DNA from 3 places in the Streptomyces sp. NPDC050546 genome. Region 1 is predicted to be linked to each of the others. Evidence: riboswitches for the same ligand, from Rfam matches in the RefSeq annotation. Region 1 holds a riboswitch; each other region holds the start of a gene.
What was found. A riboswitch is a leader RNA that binds a small molecule or an ion and turns the genes downstream of it on or off. The one in region 1 is predicted to bind cobalamin.
Positions count from the first base shown of each region.

Region 2: linked by a shared signal. The riboswitch ahead of ACIBK5_RS38350 (ABC transporter substrate-binding protein) and the one ahead of ACIBK5_RS35205 ((2Fe-2S) ferredoxin domain-containing protein) in region 1 are both predicted to bind cobalamin.
Region 3: linked by a shared signal. The riboswitch ahead of ACIBK5_RS30260 (ribonucleoside-diphosphate reductase subunit alpha) and the one ahead of ACIBK5_RS35205 ((2Fe-2S) ferredoxin domain-containing protein) in region 1 are both predicted to bind cobalamin.

Region 1 is NZ_JBITGX010000018.1:101,349-104,599, reverse strand. Features, by position in the region: gene ACIBK5_RS35215 (APC family permease) at 1-645, shown strand, start outside; gene ACIBK5_RS35210 (universal stress protein) at 648-1,067, shown strand; gene ACIBK5_RS35205 ((2Fe-2S) ferredoxin domain-containing protein) at 1,095-1,466, opposite strand; cobalamin riboswitch at 1,529-1,766, opposite strand; gene ACIBK5_RS35200 (ferric reductase-like transmembrane domain-containing protein) at 1,818-2,792, opposite strand; cobalamin riboswitch at 2,879-3,025, shown strand; gene ACIBK5_RS35195 (hypothetical protein) at 3,079-3,251, shown strand, end outside.
Region 2 is NZ_JBITGX010000022.1:96,501-99,751, reverse strand. Features, by position in the region: gene ACIBK5_RS38365 (ArsR/SmtB family transcription factor) at 1-30, shown strand, start outside; gene ACIBK5_RS38360 (4-hydroxybenzoate 3-monooxygenase) at 32-1,255, opposite strand; gene ACIBK5_RS38355 (CoA-binding protein) at 1,292-1,699, opposite strand; cobalamin riboswitch at 1,781-1,970, shown strand; gene ACIBK5_RS38350 (ABC transporter substrate-binding protein) at 2,097-3,056, shown strand; gene ACIBK5_RS38345 (FecCD family ABC transporter permease) at 3,101-3,251, shown strand, end outside.
Region 3 is NZ_JBITGX010000013.1:215,508-218,758, forward strand. Features, by position in the region: gene ACIBK5_RS30255 (ATP-binding protein) at 1-980, opposite strand, end outside; cobalamin riboswitch at 1,172-1,315, shown strand; gene ACIBK5_RS30260 (ribonucleoside-diphosphate reductase subunit alpha) at 1,438-3,251, shown strand, end outside.

The sequences.
Region 1 (3,251 bases):
GAGTTCATCTTCGCGCTGCTCGCCGAAGAGGCGATGGGCGGCTGGGACTGGGTCGTACTGCTGGCGGTCTCGACGTCGGCGCTGGCGTCCACGCAGACGACGATCATCCCGGCGTCCCGCACCGGACTGTCCATGGCCCGCCGGTACGCCCTGCCGAAGCACTTCGGGCACATCAACCCCCGGTTCCGCACCCCGGACGTGAGCACCTGGTGGGTCGCCGGCATCGCCATCGTCTGGTACCTCGTCCTCTACCACGCCAGCGAGAACGCCCTCTTCGACTCCCTGACGGCGCTGTCCCTGCTGATCGCGTTCTACTACGCGCTCACCGGCCTCGCCTGCGCCGTCTACTACCGACGCGAGCTGACCAGGAGCGTCCGGGACTTCCTCCTGATCGGCCTCGGCCCGCTGATCGGCGCCGGGCTGCTGGCGTGGCTGCTGGTGGAGTCGGTCCAGGACATGGCCGACCCGGCCAACTCCTACAGCGGCAGCTCCTGGTTCGGGCTCGGCCCGCCGCTCGTCATCGGTATCGGCGTCGCCGTCGCGGGCGTGATCATCATGGTCGTCTGGCGGCTGACGGCCCCCGCGTTCTGGTCGGAGCGCCCGAGCACGGTCGACCCCGATCTCGTCCACGGCAAGGAGTCCTGAAGATGTCGGTGGTCCTCGGCTACGACGAGTCCCCGGGCGCCCTGCGCGCGCTGCGGGTCGCGATCGAGGTGGCGGCCGCGTACGGCGAACCCCTGGTGATCGTCTACGGCGCCGCGGCACCCGGCGTCACGGGCGAGGAGTACGGCGCCCATCAGAAGGCCGTCCGCGAGGCCGGGAGCACCGTGCTCGGTCATGCCGTCCGCGTCGCCGACGAGGCCGGCGTGCCCAGCACGGTCGAACTCATCGACGAGCGGCCCGCACAGGCGCTGATCGACGCCGCGGCACGCCATGACGCCAGGGTGATCGTGGTGGGCACATGGGGCGAGAGCCCGGTGCGCGGGGCCCTGCTGGGCTCGACCCCCCACAAGCTGCTGCACCTCTCGAACGTCCCCGTGCTGTGCGTGCCGGCCGACGAGTCCTGAGGCCTCCGGCCCTGCGCAGCGCCCGGGTCAGGAACTGCCCGCGCGGCGTTTCGCGAGCGGGCTGAAGGCGTACAGGCCGAGGATGTCGGGCAGGGGGGCGATACCGGGGCCGCCCTCGCGGACCCAGGAGACGATGTCCTCGGTCGCGGCCGGGTCGTTGACCAGCCCGAGCCACACCGGCCGGGCCCCGGCGGCACGCCCCGCGGCGGACGGCTGTACGACGATGACGTTGGCCTGGTCGCAGACGTCGAGGCACTCGGAGACCCGCACGGGCGCCGCCTCGCGCAGCCGCTCGGTCTGTGCCGTGTGGTCGACGCCGGTCACCTTGCCGGTGCCGCAGCAGCAGTCCCGGCAGACGACGACGCGGCACGGAACCCCTCCGGCCGGGGTTGCGGACATGCCGCACCTGTCCTCTCTCCGGGGAGATCCGCCCCGGTGGTTCGTCGAGGAGGCGACCGCGTGAGTCTCCTGGCTCCCGGCGTAGGGGGCTTCTGATGGATCTCCGCGGAAGAAGGAGCGGCGTTCGGTGCGTGCTCTCGGCGTGCCGGGCGGAAGGCCTCGTAGCGGAGCTACTAGGCCTTTTGGCCGGTGCGGCGAGAGTGCGTGCCGGGCGTCGCGACGCCGCGGAGATCCATCAGAAGCCCCCTAGGGCCGGTCACAGTGGCGGGACCGCGCCGGATTAACACCGGCTTCCTCGTTCCGCCGTCGCCTTGTTCGCCGATCATCCTCGCATGCGGCCGGTGCGCGGCCTCAGTCCGTCTCGTGGGCGTGCGGCTGCGTAGCCGGCGGTTCGGCCGGGCGTTCGCGGCCACCGTCCCGGCCGGAGGCCACCACGGCGAGGAGCCCTACGACGACGGCCCCGGCGGCGATCCGTCCCACCGCCCGTGCCGTCCAGGCCGGCCAGGTCACGCCCGTGCGCGCACCGGGCGCGGCCAGGCGTTCGGACCGCCGGGCCGGCCGCAGCAGGCGCAGCACCAGCAGGGCGGCGACGGGCAGTTGCAGCAGCCACAGCACGGTGCGCGGCCACTCGCCGTACCAGACGTTGGTGCCGTAGAGCAGGGTGTGCCAGACGCTGAGGACGTACACGACGATCACGGACCGGTGCAGGCGGCGCCAGGTGTTCGCGCCGATGCGGTGCCGGACGTAGAAGAGCAGGCCCAGGGGGATCGCCAGGTACAGGGCGCCCTGGCCGAGGGGGATGGCGATGCGGCCGGTCCCGGAGTCGTACCAGCCGGGCACGAAGGTGTCCGCGAAGCCGGCCCACAGCCGCTCGGCCCACCCCAACTGCGCCTCGTAGCGAACGAGTTCCGCCGCGAACATCAGGGCGTGCGCGAACATCAGGGCCATCGTGGTCAGGCTGGTGGTGCGGTGCCAGCGTTCCAGGACCTGCCGGGAGACCGGCAGCCGGCCGGGGCCCGGCCCCGACAGCAGCAGCCCCAGCATGACCGTGCCCCACGCCCACAACAGGCCCGACCAGCCGAACGCCTGGCTCAGCAGGTACATCCAGTAGGTGCCGGGATCGTCCATGAACGGCATGACCGCGACCGTGTCGGAGGTGCCCGACTCCATGCGCGCCCACAGCAGCGCGAACACCGCTGCCGTGACCACGACCGCCGCACCGGCGTCGGGCAGCGCGGAGCGGAGATCTCCGCGCAGGGCGACGCGCTCGGCGCCGGGTCTCGGGACGGTCGTCCCGTTCTCGTCGGACCTCGGGTTCACCAGCATCGAGCACAGTCTCACCGAGGGGAGATGGGTTACCGAGAGGCAATCCGGCCAGAGGGACGGCCGGTACCCGTCGGGGCCCCGGAGGCACCCTTTCCATCCCCTGTGGCCCTCCCTACGCTGAGGCGCGCAGTCGCAGGGGAACCCGGTGGGAATCCGGGACTGTCCCGCAGCGGTGAGTGGGAGCGCACGCCGGCCCACGAGTCCGAAGACCTGCCACCGCGCCCGCGCGTCACGCGGGCTGTGCACGGTGACCTCGAGGACTGGGTCGGCGGACGGAGGAAAGCACGTGAGTGGTGTCGTGTCCGGTGTCTGTCACGGCACGCTCGGCGAGCTGTACCAGGGGCCGCTGCGGGCGGGCCCCGATCCGGACATCGCGGTGGTGTCGTTCCCCGTGGAACGCCACTCCTGGGTGCACTTCACGCCAGGGGCGGCGCGGCCCCTTCCGCTCGGGGAGAAGTC
Region 2 (3,251 bases), on a different contig from region 1:
CGCCTCAGCGACCGCCCCCCGCACGACTGAGTCAGTACCGCGCGGCCGTCCCCAGATACTGCTCGGCGAAGGCCGCGGCCGCCACGGGCGAGGTGAACAGGCGGCGCAGCCGGGCGAGCGTGGTGCCCGCGCGGAACGGGTCGCCCGACGCCGTGCCGTGGTACACCTCGGACAGCCACTGCGAGAACTCCTGGTAGTCCCACACGCGCCGCAGGCACGCCTGCGCATAGCCGGCCAGACCGCTGTCGTCACCCGTGGTCAGGCGCGCCACCAGGGCGTCACCGAGCAGGAAGGCGTCGTGCAGGGCGAGGTTCATGCCCTTGGCCGCGATGGGGGCGACCAGATGCGCCGCGTCGCCCGCGAGATGGAGCCGACCGTGCACCATCGGCTCGACCACGTAGTCGTGCATGTCCAGCACGCGCTTCTCGATCAGCCGCCCCTCCGTCAGCGGCGGCACACCGGCGGCCCCGAGCCGCTGCCGCAGCTCCGCCCAGACGCGCTCGTGCGGCCAGTTCTCCGGGTCGTCCCCAGGCGGGCACTGGAGGTAGTAGCGGGTCACCTCCGGGCTGCGGGGCATCTGGCCCGCGAAGCCGTTCTCGTGACAGCCGAACAGCACACAGTCGGCGGACGGCGGGGCCTCGGCGAGCAGCGCCAGCCAGCCGATGCCGTAGTCGTGCCGTGCGACCCGGACCCGCTCCGGGGGCAGCGCGGCCCGCGTCACTCCGCGCGCCCCGTCGCAGCCGGCGACGAAATCGCAGTGCACGACCCGCTGTTCACCCGTCTCCGGGCAGGTGTACGACACGGACGGCCGGTCGGTGTCCAGGTCGCGCAGCTCCACGTCCCGGACTCCGAAGCGGATCTCACCGCCCCGCACATCGGCGTACTCGCGCACCAGGTCCGTCACCAGCAACGGCTGCGGGTAGACGAAGTGATGACTGCCCGTCATCTCGCCGTAGTGGAACCGGTACCGCTCCCCGTCGAAGCGGAACTCGCACGCGGTGTGCAGCTCCGCGCGGTCCAGCAGGTTCCGGGCGAGGCCCCGCTTCTCCAGGCCGCGTACGGCCCACTCCTCGATGACCCCGGCCCGGGGCCGCTGTTCGATGAACTCCCGGGTCTCGGTCTCCAGCACCAGGCAGTCCACATCGGCGGCCCGCAGGATGTTGCCGACGGTCAGCCCGGCGGGACCGGCGCCCACGACGACGACCGGGAAACGTCCGGGGGAGCCTGTGTCCGCGGGCGGGGAGGCGTGGGTCATGCGCTCATTATGGAGGGGGCGCGACGGTCGTGACCCTTACCCGACCCGCGGGATCTCGATCGCCGGGCAGCGGTCCATCACCATCTCCAGACCGGCGGCCCGGGTGCGGTCGTACGCCGCCTCGTCGACGACACCGAGCTGGAACCACACCGCCCCCGCGCCCTTCGCGACCGCCTCGTCCGCGACCGCTCCGGCGAGGTCGCTGTTCACGAACACGTCCACGACGTCCACGTCGAAGGGGATGTCCGCCAGACTCGCGTACCCCTGCTCGCCGTGCACGGTCTCCGCCTTGGGGTGCACGGGCACGACGCGCTTGCCGTACCGCTGGAGCACGGCGGCGACGCCGTACGCCGCGCGCTGCCGGTTCGACGACAGGCCCACCACGGCCCAGGTGTCGCCGAGCTCGGTGAGGATCCTGCGGACCGTTGCGTCGTCGCCGTACACCGGCGGCCTCCTCGTCAGTCGTGGAAAAGCTGCTGTCCGGGCAACGAGGCAGGGTGCGCTGTGATTCCCCCGAACCCTCCGTGATAGCTTGCCGAGGCCAGTCGAACCCATGTACGTGGGTCAGGGAATCCGGTGCGAATCCGGAACTGACGCGCAGCGGTGAGGGGGACGGGCGGGGCCGCGGCCACTGTACGGCTGGACGTCGTACGGGAAGGCGCCCCGCACCGGGTGAACCCGAGTCCGAAGACCTGCTGGCGGCCCCCGCGGCCGGCCGGCGGTGGGGGAGCACCGTACGACCGGGCTCCGCGATCGGGCCCTCGACGTCTGAGGACTGGTTTCCTTGCCCCTCGCCCGACCCGCCCGTGCCGCCGTCCTGCTCGCGGCCTGCTCCCTGCTCATGACCGGCTGCGGGGACTCGAAGCCCACCGCCACGAAGGCCGCCGTCACGCTCGACAACTGCGGCCGGAAGGTCCGGGTCGACAAGGCGCCCAAGCACGCCGTCTCCCTCAACCAGGGCACCACCGAGATCCTGCTCTCCCTCGGCCTCGCCGACCGGATAGCCGGCACGGCCACCTGGACCGACCCCGTGATGAAGGGGCTGGAGAAGGCCAACGCCAAGGTGCCGCGCATCGCCGAGAACAACCCCTCCTTCGAACGGGTCCTGGACTCCGAGCCCGATTTCGTCGCCGCGTCCTTCGTCTCCACCCTCGGCAAGGGCGGCGTCGCCACCCGCGACCAGTTCGAGAAGCTCGGCGTGCCCACCTACGTCTCCCCGTCCGACTGCGCCGGCAAGGACAACTCGGGCGGCGGCGACGGCAAGCGCGACAAGCCGCTGGACATCGACGCCGTCTACGGCGAGGTGCGGGACCTCGCCACCGTGTTCGGAGTCAAGGACCGCGGTGACAAGCTCGTGGCCTCCCTCCAGCAGCGGATGAAGAAGGCCACGCGGGGCGTCGACGCCTCCGACGTCTCCCTGATGTACTGGTTCGCCAACTCCGAGTCGCCCTACCTGGCGGGCTGCTGCGGAGCGCCCGGCATCATGACCCGCGCCCTCGGCGCCAAGAACGTCTTCGACGACACGCACGAGGAATGGCCGCAGGTCAACTGGGAGACGGTCGCCGACCGCAACCCCGACGTCCTGGTCATCGGCGATCTGACCCGCGACTCGGAGACCGCCGAGTCGGCGAAGCGCAAGATCGCCTTCCTGGAGTCCAACCCGGCCACCAAGAACATGGACGCCGTCAAGAACAAGCGGTACGTGCTGCTCAGCGGGCAGGCCATGAACCCGACCATCCGCACGGTCGAGGGCGTGGAGAAGGTCGCGGCCGGACTGCGTGAGTTCGGGCTCGTGAAGTGACCCTCCGCGGACCGGCGCTCGGTGTCGCGGGCGCCCTGCTGCTGATGGTCTCCGTGGCCCTGGCGATCACCATCGGACCGGCCGACATCCGGGTCGGGGACGTCTGGTCCGTCGTCGCCTCCCACCTCGGGATCGGCAGCTCCGACCTGACGCCGATCCGGGACGGCATCGTCTGGCAGCTGCGGCTGCCGCGCA
Region 3 (3,251 bases), on a different contig from region 1:
TCCTCGCTCAGCGGTTCCAGCTCCACGATCGCGGCGGGCGTGGTGTCCAGGGGACTGTGTGGCCGGGAAGCGATGACCACCGGGAGCCGCTCCTCATAGGCGCGTTCGATGGCACAGCGGATGATGTTGTCCCGGTTCTGCTGAAGGCCGCCGTCGAGAAGAGCCTCCTCCAGTCCGTCGGCGATGACGACCAGCTTGTCGTCGGCGAGCAGTTGCTGCCACACCCGCTCGATCTTGGTGCGGGCCAGAATGCCCTGCGGCGCCACCTCGGCGAAACGCTGCCTGGCCATGCGCTCGAAGTTCAGCTCGGTCCCGCCGTCGGCGTCCCGCAGCCGGATCGGCACGGGCACGGCACGCTGCTGGGCCAGTAGTTCGGTGAGCCGCACCAGGACGGCGGTCTTCCCCGTGCCGACACCGCCCACGAGCAGATAGGGCCGACGGGTGCCGCGCTCCCTCAGCCGTTGGGCGATGACCTGCGCGAGCTCCTCGCGACCCACGATCTCGGTGGAGTCCTGCCCGGCCGTGAGCACGAGCTTGTGCGGGTCCTTGCGCGCCTTCACGAGGTAGCGCCGTTTGTTCCAGCTGTACCACCAGAACAGGAAGAGCGCGGCGGCGACCGAAGCGGTGAGGGCCGGACCGACGAAGCGGACCAAGGCGTCGAGTCCAGGGTCCTGCTGCCATCTCTCGACCGTGGTCTTCTCGTCGGTGACCAGCATGTGCACGCCGGCCCCGATCCAGCCGAAGACCACGAGGGCGCCGACCGCCCAGACCATCCGGAGCACGTTGGTGTAGGAGAACCACCTGCGCCACTTCCTGGGCCGGGTGGTGCCGCGGCGGGCCTCGAGACGGATGGTCAGGCTGTGCCAGTAGCCGACGACGACGCGGCTGGTCCATCTCGCCGCCCGTCGCAGATCCAGGGTGGCCATCGGCGCGTTGTGCGGCCGCGCCTTGCCAGGTGTGCGACGGACGACCCTCGTCATGGTGAGTACTCCCTCCGAGGGCGATCTGATTCCCAGTACGGAGGACCCGCGGACGTCGGCACCTACTTCCATGGAAGCACTCCCGGCATGCCCCGCAACCCGATGGGGAAACGCCGGCAGGGCATCACTCTTCTCACCTGTCAGCTGACGCTCCGACACCAGCGCGACACAACATCTGGGGGCGTCACCCGAACCCAGCACAAGATGTATGCTCGTGCTCGCTGCCGCCGCAGGGGAATCCGGTGCGAATCCGGAACTGTCCCGCAACGGTGTACTTGTGCATGTTTCATGCACAAGCGTCAGTCCGAGGACCTGCCGACAGCGCACCCGGCCGTCCGGCCGGGGTGCCCTGACGTCCGGGCCTCGTGGAATGGGCCGGTGGACGCGACGCCGTGTGCGCTCGTGTGCTGCCCCCTGCCCTGCGCGAGGCCCCTTGCCGAGCGAGGGAGAGCCCCACGTGACCATCGCGCCAGCCGAACCGGTCTCAGCTTCCGAGAAAGAGCACGACGGTCCCGGTGCCGCGCTGCTGCGGACCCTGACCGAGCTGACCGCCGATCTCCCCGACGCCGACCCCGGCCGGGTCGCCGCCGCCGCGCTGCGCGGCCGGTCCGCGCGGGCGGACGAGACGGAGCTGCGCGAGCTCGCGACGGAGTCGGCCGCCGGCCTCATCTCCGAGGACCCCGCCTACTCCCGGCTGGCCGCGCGCCTGCTGACGATCGGCATCCGCGAAGAGGCCGCCTCCCAGGGCGTCACGTCCTTCACCGAGTCCGTCGCGGTCGGCCACCGTGAGGGGCTGATCGCCGACCGGACCGCCGAGTTCGTGCGCGTCCACGCCGCCCGGCTCGACGCGCTGATCGACCGGGCCGCCGACGACCGCTTCGGCTACTTCGGCCTGCGGACGCTGCACAGCCGCTACCTGCTCCGCCACCCGATCACCCGCAAGGTCGTCGAGACGCCCCAGCACTTCATGCTGCGCGTCGCCGCCGGCCTCGCCGAGGACGACACGGCACAGGCCGTCGACGAGGTCGCCGCGCTCTACGGGCTCATGAGCCGCCTCGACTACCTCCCCTCCTCCCCCACCCTCTTCAACTCCGGCACCCGGCACCCCCAGATGTCGTCCTGCTACCTCCTCGACTCCCCCAAGGACGAGCTGGACTCGATCTACGACCGGTACCACCAGGTGGCGCGGCTGTCGAAGCACGCGGGCGGCATCGGCCTCTCGTACTCCCGTATCCGTGCGCGCGGTTCGCTGATCCGCGGCACCAACGGCCACTCCAACGGCATCGTCCCGTTCCTGAAGACCCTCGACGCCTCGGTCGCCGCCGTGAACCAGGGCGGTCGCCGCAAGGGCGCGGCCGCGGTCTATCTGGAGACCTGGCACTCCGACATCGAGGAGTTCCTGGAGCTGCGCGACAACACCGGCGAGGACGCCCGCCGTACGCACAACCTGAACCTGGCGCACTGGGTGCCGGACGAGTTCATGCGGCGGGTGAACGCCGACAGGCAGTGGTCGCTGTTCTCCCCCTCGGACGTGCCCGAGCTGGTCGACCTGTACGGCGAGGAGTTCGACGCCGCGTACCGGGCGGCCGAGGCGAAGGGCCTGGCGAGGAAGACCCTGCCCGCCCGTGAGCTGTACGGCCGCATGATGCGTGCCCTCGCGCAGACCGGCAACGGCTGGATGACCTTCAAGGACGCCGCCAACCGCACCGCCAACCAGACGGCCGAGCCGGGCCACGTCGTGCACTCCTCCAACCTCTGCACGGAGATCCTGGAGGTCACCGACGACGGGGAGACGGCGGTCTGCAACCTGGGGTCGGTCAACCTGGGTTCCTTTGTCGACACATCGACCGGCGACCTCGACTGGGAGCGCCTGGACGAGACCGTCCGTACGGCCGTCACGTTCCTCGACCGGGTCGTGGACATCAACTTCTACCCGACCGAGCAGGCGGGCCGCTCCAACGCCCGCTGGCGTCCGGTCGGCCTCGGGGCCATGGGCCTGCAGGACGTCTTCTTCAAGCTGCGCCTGCCCTTCGACTCGCCCGAGGCCAAGGCGCTCTCCACCCGTATCGCCGAGCGCATCATGCTCGCCTCGTACGAGGCCTCCACCGATCTGGCCGAGCGCAACGGCCCGCTGCCGGCCTGGGAGAAGACCCGTACGGCCAGGGGCGTGCTGCACCCGGACCACTACGACGTGGAGCTGACCTGGCCCGAGCGCTGGGCGGCCCTGCGCGAGCGCGTCGCCACGACCGGCATGCGCAACTCCCTGCTCCT